2 regions of the Priestia sp. YIM B13489 genome follow, and region 2 is predicted to be linked to the other one. Evidence: predicted binding sites of a transcription regulator. Region 2 holds the regulator's gene; the other holds the start of a gene.
The links. Region 2 encodes LexA, which represses DNA repair genes until DNA is damaged. Its sites were predicted from a motif close to CGAACATATGTTCG; they were not measured.
Positions count from the first base shown of each region.

Region 1: a site for LexA is predicted at 1,879-1,892, ahead of recA (recombinase RecA). Genes of this name have one in related genera too.

Region 1 covers NZ_JBHZOQ010000053.1:1,518,615-1,526,700, reverse strand. Annotated here, with positions in the region: gene ACFX4W_RS13620 (arsenical efflux pump membrane protein ArsB) at 1-1,117, shown strand, start outside; gene arsC (arsenate reductase (thioredoxin)) at 1,142-1,564, shown strand; gene recA (recombinase RecA) at 2,056-3,093, shown strand; gene ACFX4W_RS13605 (hypothetical protein) at 3,419-4,012, opposite strand; gene ACFX4W_RS13600 (carbon-nitrogen family hydrolase) at 4,390-5,196, opposite strand; gene ACFX4W_RS13595 (MBL fold metallo-hydrolase) at 5,208-5,867, opposite strand; gene ACFX4W_RS13590 (winged helix-turn-helix transcriptional regulator) at 5,970-6,344, shown strand; gene ACFX4W_RS13585 (hypothetical protein) at 6,559-7,032, opposite strand; partial or broken gene ACFX4W_RS13580 (TetR-like C-terminal domain-containing protein) at 7,171-7,293, opposite strand; gene ACFX4W_RS13575 (cupin domain-containing protein) at 7,495-7,890, opposite strand; gene ACFX4W_RS13570 (carboxymuconolactone decarboxylase family protein) at 7,908-8,086, opposite strand, start outside.
Region 2 covers NZ_JBHZOQ010000036.1:418,909-426,994, reverse strand. Annotated here, with positions in the region: gene ACFX4W_RS04035 (N-acetylmuramoyl-L-alanine amidase) at 1-145, shown strand, start outside; cyclic di-AMP (ydaO/yuaA leader) riboswitch at 337-477, shown strand; gene ACFX4W_RS04030 (APC family permease) at 640-2,466, shown strand; gene ACFX4W_RS04025 (cation diffusion facilitator family transporter) at 2,576-3,553, shown strand; gene ACFX4W_RS04020 (magnesium transporter CorA family protein) at 3,876-5,321, opposite strand; gene lexA (transcriptional repressor LexA) at 5,534-6,151, opposite strand; gene yneA (cell division suppressor protein YneA) at 6,298-6,627, shown strand; gene ACFX4W_RS04005 (YneB family resolvase-like protein) at 6,681-7,349, shown strand; gene ACFX4W_RS04000 (DUF896 domain-containing protein) at 7,419-7,649, shown strand; gene tkt (transketolase) at 7,817-8,086, shown strand, end outside.

The sequences.
Region 1 (8,086 bases), on a different contig from region 2:
AACGTTTATTGCAGTTATTATTATTTCCTTAATTTTAGATGAAATTGGATTTTTCGAGTGGGCAGCTTTACATATGGCGCGTACTGCAGGAGGCAATGGCGTTCGCATGTTCGTTTATGTATCCCTCCTTGGAGCTGTAGTAGCAGCATTATTCGCAAACGATGGAGCAGCCTTAATTCTAACACCTATTGTACTTGCCATGGTACGAGCACTTAAATTTGAAGATAAAATGGTCTTCCCTTTTATTATCGCCAGTGGATTCATTGCAGATACAACATCGTTACCTCTTGTAGTAAGTAACTTGGTCAACATTGTATCAGCTGATTTCTTTGGTATTCGCTTTTCTGAATTTGCATCACGTATGATTGTGCCAGATCTATTCTCACTTTTGGCAAGTATTGTTGTCTTATATTTGTACTTTCGTAAAAGCATCCCTAAGAAATACAATCTAGATGATTTACAGAAACCGGTTGAAGCCATTAAAGATAAGAAAATGTTCCGTTTATCAGGAATCGTTTTATTCATTTTAGTTCTTGGTTACTTTATTGGTGAGTTTTTCGATATTCCTGTTTCTATTATCGCAGGTATTATTGCGATTTTATTCTTAGGAATAGCAAGAAAGAGTCCCGCTGTTCACACTAAAAAAGTGTTAGCAGGAGCTCCGTGGGCGATTGTTTTCTTTTCGATTGGTATGTATGTTGTTGTCTATGGATTACGTAATGTAGGGCTAACTAAAGTATTAGCAAGCCTCATTCAAGCAACGGCTGACCATGGATTATTTGCTGCAACCATTGGCATGGGATTCATTGCAGCCATACTTTCATCGATTATGAACAACATGCCAACCGTGATGATTGATGCTTTGGCCATTGATGCAACTTCTGCAACAGGTACAATTAAAGAAGCCTTGATTTATGCAAATGTCATTGGTTCGGACTTAGGACCAAAAATTACACCTATTGGCTCTCTAGCCACTCTCTTATGGCTCCACGTTCTTTCGACAAAAGGAGTTAAGATTTCTTGGGGAACCTATTTTAAAACAGGTATTATGTTAACCATCCCAACATTGTTTATTACGCTTGTTGGTTTATATATTTGGTTATCAATTATTTCTTAACACATCACAAAGGAGATTTTACACATGTCTAAAAAAACACTTTATTTCTTATGTACAGGTAACTCTTGCCGTAGCCAAATGGCTGAAGGATGGGCAAAAAAATATCTAAATAATGATGAATGGGATGTACGCAGTGCAGGGTTAGAAGCTCATGGATTAAATCCCAATGCTGTAAAAGCAATGAAAGAAGCTGGTGTTGATATCTCAAACCAAACATCTGATGTCATTGACCCTGAAATTTTAAATAATGCGGATTTGGTCGTTACATTATGTGGCCATGCAGCAGATCACTGCCCAGTAACGCCTCCCCATGTGAAACGTGAACACTGGGGATTTGACGATCCTGCAAAAGCTGAAGGAACAGATGAAGAGAAATGGGCGTTCTTCCAGCGTGTACGTGATGAAATCGCTGAACGTATTCAGCGTTTTGCTGAAACAGGTAAATAATTAATCAAAAAGCAGTCTATTTGTGTAGACTGCTTTATTTCTTCTTAAGATCTGTTTTATAGTAACTAGGAATATCAGGAATGCGTTATTAGTCTAACCAGATTTATAGATTCATATATACCCAAATTTAAAAATGTAGATGGTAATCGATTCTACTTATATAAAAAGCTACCTTTCCCCTAATTTCTATCATTTGATAAGTAAATGCTAAAGTATAAACTTACTTTTTATAAATATAAGATATTCTTTTAGCTAGCTTGTAGAAAAACTTTCGCCTTTACAATTAGATGCGTTTATTGTATGATTACACAACAGGAACATTTGTTCGACACTAAGGGTTTAGAGATGAATAAAGGAATACCAGAGCAAACTAAGACAGTTAAACACAAAATTTTCTCGCACGGAGCAAAAACATTTGAGCCAACTCTTATTCTTTATCGAAATACCTTGGCGTTTATTGTAAACGTAATAACAATCGGAGGTTTCAAATTATGAATGATAAAAAAGCAGCACTAGATATGGCTCTAAAACAAATTGAAAAACAATTCGGTACAGGATCAATTATTAAAATGGGCGAAGGCACACATACAAAAGTTGAGGCATCTAGCTCAGGCTCATTAGCTTTAGATATAGCTCTTGGAATTAATGGTTATCCCAAAGGAAGAATTATGGAAGTTTACGGGCCCGAAAGTTCAGGTAAAACAACCGTTTCCTTACACGCAATTGCAGAAGTACAAAAAAATGGAGGCCGAGCTGCCTTTATTGATGCTGAACACGCACTGGATCCAGTTTATGCAAGAAAACTAGGTGTAGATATTGATGAGTTACTGTTATCTCAACCAGATACTGGTGAACAGGCACTTGAAATTGCTGAAGCATTAGTTAGAAGTGGCGCTGTAGATATTATTGTTGTTGACTCAGTAGCTGCATTAGTTCCCCAAAAAGAAATTGAAGGAGAAATGGGAGATTCTCACGTAGGTCTACAAGCTCGTTTGATGTCTCAAGCTCTTCGTAAACTATCTGGAGCAATCAATAAGTCCAAAACCATTGCCATCTTCATCAACCAAATCAGGGAGAAAGTAGGCGTTATGTTTGGAAATCCGGAAACAACGCCAGGTGGAAGAGCACTAAAATTCTACTCTTCCGTTCGTCTTGAGGTTCGCCGTGCTGAACAACTTAAACTAGGAAATGACATAGTTGGTAACAAAACAAGAATTAAAGTAGTCAAAAATAAAATGGCGCCTCCTTTCCGCATTGCTGAAGTAGATATTATGTATGGAGAAGGTATCTCAAGAGAAGGAGAAATCTTAGATATCGGTTCTGAAGTAGATATTGTTCAAAAGTCTGGATCTTGGTTTTCATATAATGAGGAGCGTTTAGGACAGGGACGAGAAAACGCTAAGATTTTCTTAAAAGAAAACCCTGAAATTAGAGAAGAAATTAGAAAAAGAATTATTGATTTCAAATATGGTGATAATATTAATAACGATAATGTTATAGATAACGATAGCGAAAACGAAAACCAATAAAGGCATAAAACACCTTTCCCACGGTTTGAACTGCACCCCATTATTAGATAAAAAAACTCTAATGATGGGGGTGTTTTTATGTCAAGGCTATTGATTTGTACCTAAATAAACACTGCTCATATAGAGAAACAGCATGAATCTTCTTGCAATCCATTTGTATATTTACAATGAACGCACCTTTCTCTTTGTTTCAATGAAATAAAAAGTATTGCTATTATTCTTAATAATTATTGGTTTAATAGGATTCCTAGCTTTTAAAGTTGTTAAAAGGTTAAAAAAGAAATAAGTAACAAAAAGGACCTGCTGTCAAAACAGCAGGTTCTTTTTAATAAGAAGATACATAATACCAGTTTTTATGTACTTTTTTTATTTGTTCAAAATCCCCGTTAAAATTGCTTTTTGAAGGTTTGTTATCGTTTGGGTTATATACAAACCCCGAAAAATTGTCTAGCATCCCACGGTATGTAAAGAAAAGAATTGATTTAGCCTTTCCTTTTGTTTCTACTACGATGTCGCCCCCACCTTTAGACAATTGAGTATACTTTTTAGGTAATTGAATAAGTGATGGACTATCAGATACATTAGGTTTAATAACACCATTTTCTATTTGAGTTGCAACCTCTTCTCTCTTATCTTGATGGATTTTAAAGTTGAGATCTAAGTTGACTTGATTGAATGGAAAGAAAAACCATAATAAGATAGTAATGAGCTGAATAACAAACGGCTGCCACTTTCTCTTTTTAAAAAGATGAATTAATGTCCATATAGTCATTATGATAAAGAAAGCATATACAAATAACCAAATAGGTAACATTAAAAATTCTGTTATCATATCAACCAGATCCCACTGGAACAAGGACACTAAAATAACGAAAAAACTACTAATTAACGATAAAAGCAACAATCGACTACATTTCACACATTTTCCTCTTCCTAAAATAATTCTTTTTTACCTTAAGTATAATTATATATTAAAATCCTTATAAAAGCGTATGTATAATTCATACATAATTTGTTAACACAATCACTCTTCCAGAAAACATTATAAAAAAGGACCCTTGACGAAGGATAGTTCTTCCAAGGATCCTTTTTCCGGAGTATGCAGCTTTTTATACATTGTTGACTGATCAACGTTTTCTCAGTAGGTGGATGAGAAACTAATGTATAAGAAGTGCACCTTTTATACATATGTTAATTTTAAAAAATATAGTATTTTCAGGTGAAACTGCCTCTTTTTTTAGTAAACCTTTATAAGATATTCTGATAACATCCAAATTTAAGATGATATACAAATTTCTATTCTGCATGCTTATAAACATCCGGTCTCAGGCTTTCAAATATTGGAATGTATGTTTGTTGTTCTGTAACTTTCTGTATATCAATTTCCGCTGTTATAATCTCTTCTTGATCTCCCCCCTCTTCTACGATGTTTCCATTGGGATCAATGACCATTGAATGCCCCGCGTATGTGTTGCCGACATGATTTTCATTACTCACTTTTCCCACGCTGTTACATGCAATGACATAAACACAATTTTCTATAGCTCTTGCCCTCAATAGTGTTCTCCAATGGTCTATATTTCTGGTAGTCCATTGTGCAACGTAGAATATGACTTTTGCACCTTGAGACGTTGGGTAGCGTGTGATTTCTGGAAAACGTAAATCATAGCATATAATTTGACTGGCTTTGATATTGTTAATCTCAAAGACATCTGGGACTTCATCTCCCCCTGTTAAATAATGATGTTCATCCAACATCGGCACGAGATGTATCTTATCTTTTTGATAGAGCAGCTTACCCGTTTTTGATATAGCAAAGGCTGTATTATAAATATTTTCATTTCTTTTATTTGAAACTGAACCTGCAATGATATTCACTTGATGGTTGATTGCTAAACGTTGAATAAAGGGAAAAGCTCTCTTTAAATCAATATCTGCTTTTTCTGCTACATTTTTTAAATCATAACCTGTATTCCACATTTCAGGTATCACAACAATCTCAGTATCTATATGCAGCTTTTCTTCAAATAAGGACTCAATGCGGTTTTCGTTTTGCTTAACTTCACCTTCTATAATCTCTGTTTGAAATAATTGTATTTTCATTTTTCTCCCTCTTATTCATATATAAATTTATAAATAGGATATAAATCACAGTTGTATTTGACATCTTCGCCATGTGATGAAGAAATAATAGAAGGTTTAATTTCATCTATAATTCGTCCGCTATTAATATTTTCACCCATATCAACTGTAAACTTTCGAATCGGCGGATGTAAGGATTCAGCATTAGAAAAGAATAAGTCTCCAGTTAGCAGCACATTGTCATCTTTATGGTGGTATATCACATGTCCTGGTGTATGACCGGGTGTTAAATACACATCTAAAGGTAACTTTTTAATGATGTTGTTACTTAGACTTTCAACTTGATGTTCCACCCCTGTTGTTTCCTTTTCTGCCTTATTTGGATATGGTTTTTCGCCATTGATAAAAGGCGCTTCAACTTCGTGGGCGTAAATAGGAATATTTAAATTATCTCTTAAATACTTGGCGCCATTAATGTGATCTAAATGGCCATGTGTGAGTAAAATACTTTTGGGGATACCTAAAGATTTTGCTATATTTAACTGAGTATGTGCATAGTCTTTCATTCCTGTATCAATGATATGAACACTCTCACCATCTAGCACGTACCATGTATTAATTTTGACAGGAATTCCTACAACAGTTTTGTAAGTAAGTTTGTAAATATGTCTAGAAATTTGGACAAATTCCAATCGATGCACCTTCTTTTGTTTTATTTGATAATATAAGTTTAGTAAGAAAAAATAGACGTAACAAGAAGGCACAATTTTGTTACTAGCCATTGAGGTGAAAAAATGTCAGACTTTAAAAGTGATCAATACGGTCCTTGTACGTTAACTGTAAAGCGTGCTTGTCCAATTGAGTTAACGATGCATATGATGGGTGGTAAATGGAAAGGTATTATTTTATCTTTGTTATCAAAATCACCCATGTATTATAATGCAATGCGCCGTGAAATACCGGGTATTACCCAGCGTATCCTTACACTGCAGCTTAGGGATATGGAAAAAAAAGGATTGATTAAAAGAGAAGAAACAAACGATAACCCTAAAAGGGTTTTATATTATTTAACAGATCTTGGAGAAAGTTTTGTTCCAATACTAAAATCTTTAGAGAAGTGGGGCAATGCTTATATAAGTCAGCAGGAAGAAGAATTAAAAAAATTGTAACGTTTTAAATAAACTCCTTAAATATATTTTATTTCTTTTTAATGACGCCTTGTTTTTTTATAATGTAAGTACTTAATTAAGTAGTATCCGCGAAACTATATTAACTTGAAAATGCAAACTTATTCAATGAGAAAAACCTTTACCATGGCGGTAAAGGCTCTTCCTATGCTCTTCCCTAATGGGAATCTCTTGTTATCTTTATCTCTATTTTTCATTAAGGTCTATGAAAATTGACTGTTTTCTCGTCATCTCCTGTTCGTTCAAACCATCCTCTAAAAGCCCAGTTATCATAACCTCCATCGCCTTCATTAATAAATGTTCCTTCTTCAAATACCCAGACACCATAGGTAATACCATCATAATCTACGGTGTCAAAATATTGAACACCTTGTAATTGATCTGAATTATACCCTTGGCTCAAATTCATAACCATTACATTGTATCGTTGACCTGATTCAAAGAATGCTTTTTCCATTGCTCCCTTGACGAAACCACTTCGATTGTCGGCTGTTTTAGCCGCATCTGCAATCGCTTGTCCTATGGCTACGGGATCAACTGTTACGTCTCCTCCAACTTCTGCAGCCTCTGCAGAGCCTGCAGAACCTCCTAAATTCGGTAGAGCTAATGGCGTCGCTAACACAGCTAAACCTACGGCAGAAGCTACAACAGCTTGTTTCGCTTTTCTCATTTGATCTCCTCCTATTTTTAGGTGATTATTAGAACATTTACCCTTTATTACCAAATTAAAACAAAAAAGATATTATAATTAAGAATGGGAGATGGATAATTTTATTCTTCTAAAGCTTTTGTCCAACCAAACCTAAGTTTATAAGTTTCTTTCTAAAAGCTCTCCTGCTTTTTCTGCCATTTCTCTCGGTGAATATGGCTTTTCATTTTTGAGCCACCACTCAACTACGCTGACGTACGCATTAGCAACAAATTCAGCAAGTAATAATTCATTTAGTTTTACATACAGCTTTTCTCTTTATAAATCTTTTTTGATCTTTACTCACGGGTGTTACCAATCGATTTGTTTCTTATCGCTGAAAAGCTTTTCATTGGGTTCTTCAGAGCCAATTGCTGCTAGCCATAAAATGAAAAGCGAGTAATCATTTGACAAGTTTCTTAAAACGGCATATATACGTTATGCTTATAACTTATTAAACCATTCATCATCAACAGGTTCTAGCCATTCTGTTTCTCCTGGTGTCATTGCTAAGTGCACAAACCAGCTATCCTTTGTGGCGCCATGCCAATGTTTCACATTTGGTGGGATGTTCACGACATCACCTTTTTTTATTAACTGTGCTGCTTTACCTTCTTCTTGATACCAGCCTTCTCCACCTGTTACTAATAATACTTGTCCAACTTTATGAGAATGCCAGTTATTACGAGATCCTGGAGCAAAAGTTACATTTCCAATAGATGTGTTAAGCGGCTTTTCGTCTGTAAATACCATTTTTAAATAGGCGTCTCCACTAAAATTGGCTTCCACTTTTTGTCCTAGTGGAAAGATTGTGCTATTACTTAATTCTTCATGCTTCATATTTCTTCTCTCTCCTTTTAAGCGTTATAAATTTTTTTAGCAATATTAAAAGCAGACCATGCTTTGGGCCACCCTGCATAAAACGAAAGATGAGTAATCACTTCTACAATTTCGTCTTTGGTTACTCCGTTTTTCTTTGCTTTTTGAAGATGCGGCGTTAATTGCTCAAAGTTTCCACCCGCAATTAAGGAAGAAA
Region 2 (8,086 bases):
AGGTTCAGTAGACGGAATATATGGAGTTCAAACGAAAGATGCAGTCAGACGTTTTCAGCTTGTGTATCTTCCTTATGATGTGGATGGCATTTATGGTCCTCAAACGAAAAACAAGCTAGCAGCCGTTTTAAAAGCAAAAAGTTAAAGCAAAAAGGTCTTCTGTAAGCGGGCAGAAGACCTTTTGTTTTTCTGTTAAAAGCGCCTTAAGCACTATTTTATGGTTTGCGTAAAATAATGCTTTACAAACCATTTGTACGGGAGTATATTATCTAAGAACAAAGGATAGTTATGAAAGAAACATGTTATCGATCATACCCTTTAACCGAAAATTATATTGACCTGTTATCGCTTAATTCGTCAGAAGTGGGGGACCCAAATTTGTGCATTGTCACTTGGGGTGAATCCTTTTTTAAAGGTAGGGCTACTCTCATAGCCCGAATCCGACAGCTAACCCCATAAGCGTTTTGGAGAGGAGGTTTAAGCTGTGTAAAAACGCTGAGAACCCTTAGTGTTTTTTTTGTGCGCTTTTTTAACATAAAAAGGTATTTTTTAGGAGTAATATCACTTATTCGTGAACTTGTAACGGAGCTTAGCAATGAACAGTAAATAGTAGCTAAGCAATCATCGGAGGGAAATTACGTGAACTATTCAGTTCTCAAACGATTATTGATTGGAAAGCCGCTTAAAACAAAAGAGTTAGGCGATCAAAAGCTTAGTAAGCTTAAAGCGCTGGCTATTTTATCATCAGATGCCTTATCTTCAGTGGCTTATGGAACAGAACAAATTTTGATTGTACTTGCAACAGTCGGCGTTCTTGCCTATTGGTATTCGATTCCAATTGCGCTTGGGGTATTGGTTCTGCTCACGGCTTTAATTCTTTCGTATCGTCAAATTATTTATGCGTATCCGCAAGGCGGAGGAGCTTATATTGTTTCGAAAACCAATTTAGGAGAAAATCCTGGGCTTATAGCTGGAGGATCACTGTTGGTGGATTATATTTTAACAGTTGCTGTGAGCGTTTCAGCAGGAACCGATGCTTTAACTTCGGCTTTTCCAACGCTGCATCATTACAATGTAGTAATTGCGTGTTTGCTGGTGATTTTTATTACCGTCTTAAATTTACGTGGTGTAACAGAATCCGCTTCTGTATTAGCTTATCCGGTTTATTTATTTGTTATTGCTCTTATTTTGTTAATAGCGGTAGGCTTGTTTAAAATAGCGACAGGTCAAGTTTCACCTGAGCTTCATCCCTCTCTCGGTACAGTAGTGCCAGGTATTAGTTTGTTTTTATTATTAAAAGCTTTTTCGTCAGGCTGTTCAGCATTAACAGGTGTAGAAGCTATTTCAAATGCAGTGCCTAACTTTAAAGAGCCAGGTGCAAAAAATGCTGTTCATACATTAATGCTGATGGGCGGTATTTTAGCCGTTTTATTTTCTGGCATCACGTTTTTAGCTTATTGGCTTGGCATTTCTCCAAAAGCAGATGAAACGGTTGTATCACAAATTGCATCGAGTGTGTTTGGGCGAAATGGATTTTATTATTTTATTCAAGGCACAACAGCTCTAATTCTAGTGCTAGCGGCGAATACGGGCTTTTCAGCTTTCCCTTTGCTGGCTGTCAACTTATCGTCTGATAAATACATGCCAAGAATGTTTCAAATTCGTGGCGATCGACTAGGCTATTCAAATGGAATTGTGACCCTTGGAATTGCTTCTATTGTCTTAATTGTAGCTTTTAAAGGAGCGACTGAACAATTAATTCCTCTTTATGCAGTCGGGGTGTTTATTCCATTTACGCTTTCTCAAACAGGCATGATTGTCAAATGGCTTAGAGAAAAGCCGGCCGGTTGGCAAGGGAAGCTAACCATTAACTTAATTGGTGCCCTCATTACCTTAACTGTGCTAATTATTTTGTTTACAACGAAGTTTTCACAAGTATGGTCCGTGCTCATTTTCTTACCGGTTATTGTCTATATTTTTCATCGCATTCATACGCATTATGAAGCGGTAGGAGAGCAGCTTCGCATTAAGCAAGGAGAAAAGATTGGAAAGCTTGAAGGAAGTGTGGTCATTGTTCCTGTAGCAGGAATGACAAAGGTAGTAGAAAATTCATTAAATTATGCAAGAACGATTGGCGATACCGTTATTGCAGTGCATGTAGCCTTTGATCGAGAAAGCGAAAAGAGAATGGAAGAGAAGTGGGAGAAGTGGCAGCCTGATATTCGTATTGTTACGTTTCATTCTCAATACCGCAGCTTAGTGCGGCCGCTGTTTCGATTCATCGATATGGCTGAGGAAAAAGCCCGGGAAAATAATATGGCTATTACGGTCGTTATTCCGCAATTCATTACGAAAAAAAGCTGGCAAAATATCCTTCACAATCAGTCCAGTCTGCTGTTAAAAGCACATTTGCTTTACCGTAAAAATGTAATTGTTACAACTGTACCGTACCGTTTTAAAAAATAATGAAACATGACTAAAAACCTCCAACTTGTATGTTGGAGGTTTTTAATTTTTAAATTCACATACACTAACCGTAATCGAATCTCATCAAAGGCGCAAACGGAGGGATTGTATGAGTGAATTAATTAAATTGTTGCGAAAGGGAAATAAATCGGCCATCATGGCCGCTGTAGTTAATACCATTATCTCTATCATTAAAGGAATTGCTTTCGCTTTAACAGGGAATGTAGCAATGTTTGCTGAAACGATGCACAGCTTAGGAGATGCAGCTAATCAGTTTTTTGTCTTTATAGGTTCGGCATTAAGTAAAAAAGCCCCGACCAAAAGATTTCCAAATGGTTTCGGCCGATTGGTTAATCTCGTTCTATTAGGAGCGGTTCTTGTAGTAGGGATTATGGCGTTTGAAACGATTAAAGAAGGATATCACCACATTCTTCATCCCACGAAGTCTTCAGGCTTTATTTTAAATATTGCAGTACTTGGCATCTCGGTGTTACTTGAGATGTTTGTCCTATTTAAGGCGATGAAAGAAATTTTGCACGATGTCGGAATGAATACCGCAGAGGTCAATGTTTTTACGCAAAGCTTTGTTCATTTAAAGAAAGCAAAGCCGGCAACCAAGCTGGTCTTTATGGAAGATCTGGTAGCTACTGGAGGAGGCGTATTGGCGTTAATAGCCGTTTTCATTTCACGGTTTACACCTTTTCACCAAGCTGAAGGAATTGCTTCTATTTTGATTGGGCTTATGATGTTTTTTGTAGTAGGACGAGTATTTTTAGATAATGCTGCTGGAGCGCTAGGTGAAGCAGATAAAGAAATGGAAATAAAAATTGGCGCGATTGTCATGCAAGATGTACAAGTGCGTGATATTCAAACGTTAATGGTGATGAAAGAAGGAGAAGAGCTTCACGTTGAATTAAAAGTAGAAATTGATCCTTCTTTAACAGTGGCAGAAGCTGATGATATTAAAGATCGTCTGGAAAATCGTATTTTACAGGAAAAAGGAGTAACGGATGTCATTATTGAATTTGATGAAGATGATGGAATTCCGGACTGGGCGCCAAGTGATTTACAGCTTCAAAAAGAATAAAAAGAAGAGGTTAGGACAAAATTATTTTAATTGAAGAAGATCCGAACGATGAATCGAGGTTCTTGACGGAGAATCCAATTCGTTCGGATTTTTTCATTGGTATGGTGAACGTAGGTTTCGTGTTTTTAGTTGCTTTTAGAGGTTGATTGGAGGGCAAGGCTCACCGCCCGCGGAAAGCGAAGTCTTGCACGGAAGTCAACAGCGGTGTAACAAGCAATCCCTACTAGCTTATTTATTCCATTTGTTCCCCTATAGATTCGCTTGATTTAGTTATGTCTCAATCTCTTCTTTTTTATCATGTGTTTTCTGATGCGAACAGCTTTTATGTTTTAAACCGATCTTTTAATAAATTCCATAGGGAACTCACTCCGAGACTAATGCTGATCAGAATTCCTGATAGAGCTACTATTAAAGCGATATATTCAAAGATAGAAAACTGCTTCATACTATCCCAATTGATGTTTCCCTTTAGTTTGCTAATAACTAAATTCATTCCGTAAATACCGGAAAGAACCGTGTAAATCGTTAAAATTAATAATAAGTAATTGTGACGCTTAGCTGCGATTTTCTCTTGATTTTGGTACAAAGTACCAAGAGTTTCTTTGACTTCTTGATAAAGAGAATTGATATGGAAGATTTTTTTAAAGAGCTCAGAAAACTCTTGACCTTCTGTGCGAGAGCTAATTTCTAAAAATAAATATTTACCTGAGAACACGGTAATAGAGCGGATTAGTCGTTCAATGCCCTCTGAATTTTTATGAAACGTGAGCTGAGAATACTCATAAGATAGTTTTAGCAACACGATTTTATAGAAAAAATGTAAAAATAAATTATAGTAATGCTGGCCAAATAGATGATTCATCAAAAGCTGATCCGTTTTAGAGTCTGTCGATTTAGAAATACATGAAAACACATGGTCTGTTATGACGTAATAGGTTTCAGGAGCCCATCTGGAATACACGTGTTTAGTATTATACGTTTTAATATACTCATGATTGTGTGCAGAAATAAACGCTTTCCCGTCAGGCATATAGCTATTTAGCTGTCCAGTACGAAATAAAGTTGTGGAATTAATCTCTTGCTCTTGATTTACCGTTACATAACTTAACACAAACATCCGTTCATCGATAAAATAAGGAAGGCTCCCCACATGCTGTTTACGTGTGGCTTCTTTCTTGATGTGTTTGTTCAAAAATGGCGCGAGCTGTGAAAAAATATAATCTTGTACTTTGCTATAGCGGTGGTGTTCATAGGTAATGGTGGATCCATGCTCTTCAGCAAGCTTCGGTTCTAATACACGAAAATGATTCATGAACTCTAAAATATCATCATAGGTGTAATGATTATGGCTCATCTCAGTGCGAATGGTCATGACGCCAATTTCAAAAGGACATAAAAAAACATCCACAGACAGCACGTTGCTAGACACGGTGGTGGAGGAAGTGTGTAACGTAATGGCATGGTCTATTTTTTTTGAAAATCGAAGCAACCCTTCTTTTTCGCACGAGTCAGGGAATAGAATGCATTCAATGTAAGGAAGAAAATATTGATCCAGGCTATCATGAGATACGTAATATTGTTCTCCGTAGTATTCTTTTTCTAAATGTTTGTTTTGAATGGAGAAAAACTCGAACAAATTTGCTTTCAGCGCATGAACAAGCTGCTCTTTATTTTTTCGGTCAAAGGAAAAAGGAAAAAGAAACATGTTCATTGCTTTGGTAGGTACAATGGTTTGAAATGGTTCTGTTTTCCTTGGTGTATTGGTCATAAACTACATCCTTCTTATGGTCGGTTGTATTTCCTTGTAAGAGTCGAGGAAATGCAGGTAGAAAGTAAAAGGTAAAACAAGCTTTATAAAAACCGTTCTACCTGCCTGCAATGATTCAACGTATCATTTATAATATGCCAATTTTTTTAGAAAACAAACGTAAAAAAAACCAACTAACATCATCATTAGTTGGTTTTACATACAGTGTCTGATTAGTGAATCGTGCGATATACACCAGTTACTTTTCCTAAAATCGTTACGTGGCGAAGAATAATAGGCGCCATCGTTGAATTTTCAGGCTGTAAACGAACGAAATTTTCTTCTTTAAAGAAACGTTTTACCGTTGCTTCGTTGTCTTCGGTCATAGCGACCACAATATCTCCATTATTAGCTGTTTGCTGCTGACGTACGATTACCATATCGCCATCTAGAATACCTGCTTCAATCATACTTTCTCCCATAATTTCAAGCATAAATACATGATCATCTGGAGAAACGAATTTATCTGGAAGAGGGAAATATTCTTCCACATTTTCAACAGCTGTTATAGGCAGACCCGCTGTTACTTTACCGATAACAGGAACATTAATGACATTGCTTTTAGGGATGTTTACTTCGTCTAGTTGAAGAACTTCGATTGCTCTTGGTTTTGTCGGATCTCTGCGAATTAACCCTTTGCTTTCTAAACGAGCTAAATGCCCGTGTACAGTGGAGCTAGAGGCTAATCCTACCGCTTCCCCAATCTCACGAACAGAAGGCGGATAACCTTTTAATTTTACTTCATGCTTAATAAAATCTAGTATGTCTTGTTGACGTTTTGATAGCTTCATATTTTTCACCTCGATTTTAGCTATTCTTTAGGTGAATTATACCACGTGATGTGTCAATATACAAACATAAGTTCGAAGAATTCCATTGACAGAAACAAATGTTCTCAATAAAATAAGAACATATATTCTGACAGGGGGATCATAATATGCAACAATTCTTACATTCTATGAAACATTACGCTATTTTTTTTGCAGTTATCGCTGCACTTACATATGTATTGACGCTGGTTTTAGGAGCGGATAAAGTAGATTTAGACAAATATTCAACGGTTACTATTACAAAAGGAGATACGCTTTGGGAATTGTCCAACAAGTATCATAATCACCATCATTTGACCACCAATGAATTTGTCAAATGGGTTGAAGACGTCAATGATTTAAACTCAGACACTGCCCAGTCTTTATCTCCTGGAGATAAATTATATATTCCTGTTTTAAAAAAAGAGTTACATAATCAAGTGGCAATTGAACAGTAGTGTGTAACGGCCGTTCCTGAATATTGTTAAAAGCCGAAAAGGTCGTGATAAAAGTGGATGCCATTATTTATTGCCGTGTCAGTACGGATAAAAAAACCCAAGAAACATCTTTACAGCGCCAGCAAGAAGAATTAAAAAAGCTTGCTGCTCTTCACCATCTAGACGTAAAAAAAGTCGTAATGGAAAAAGCAAGCGGATATGAAGTAGACAGAGAGGGTATTTTGGATGTTCTTCATACAATGAAAGAAGAAAAAATATCTGTGTTGCTTATTCAAGATGAAACACGATTAGGCAGAGGAAATGCTCGAATTGCGCTGCTTCATGCTTTTCATAAAGAAAATGCTACCATCTATACGATTAGTCATCAAGGCCAGCTTCAGCTTTCAGAATCTGATTCAATGGTGTTAGATATTATTAGCTTAGTGGAAGAGCATCAGCGGAAATTACATAATGCTAAAATTAAAAGAGGAATGAAAAGAGCTGTAGAAAACGGTTATCGTCCGCAGCAAAATTTAAAAAATCAAGGAGTTAACTCGGGAAGAGAAAAAAAAGAAGCGCCAATTGAAGAAATTGTCCGTCTTCGTCATAACGGCTTAACCTTTGCTGAAATTTCAGTTACGCTAAAAGGTTTTGGCTATAATATTTCAAAAGCGACGGTACATCGCCGCTATCAAGAATACCAAGAGAATGCTCAATCTCTTGATAAAACGAAAGAGATTTAGTAAGATGACTACATGTTGCCGGAACGGTTCGGTAATTTTAATTATTGATTATAAGGAGATAGGTTTTATATGCTATCAAAAGATAAACTTGCTCGTATTAATGCTCTTTCAAAAAAGGCAAAGGCTGAAGGTCTGACAGAATCTGAAGCGAAAGAACAGCAAGAGCTACGTCAGGAATATTTAAAAGTTTTCCGACAATCTATGACAAATCACCTTCATACGATTAAAGTTGTGGACGAAGAAGGTAAAGATGTTACGCCTAAGAAGTTAAAAGAGAGTAAAAAGAAGCGTCTTCACTAAGACGTTCTAGTAAAACTAGAGGGAGTGTTCCTTCTAGTTTTTTGTATATTTTTAATAAGGCACACAAAAACTGTAAAAGTGGAAAATTTTTTGGTTCAAGTATTGTACAAATAAGCAAATCATTAGTATGATAACATATGTACATAGTTTTGAAAGGAATGAAGAGTATGACACAACGTATTGAAGATCTTTCGATTGCAACAATTCGTACTTTATCAATCGATGCGATTGAAAAAGCAAATTCAGGTCACCCAGGTATGCCAATGGGAGCTGCTCCAATGGCATATACATTGTGGACAAAATTTATGAACATCAATCCAAAGAATCCAAACTGGTTCAACCGTGACCGCTTTGTATTATCAGCAGGACACGGATCGGCACTATTATACAGCTTGCTTCATTTAGCTGGATATGACTTATCAATTGAAGACCTTAAA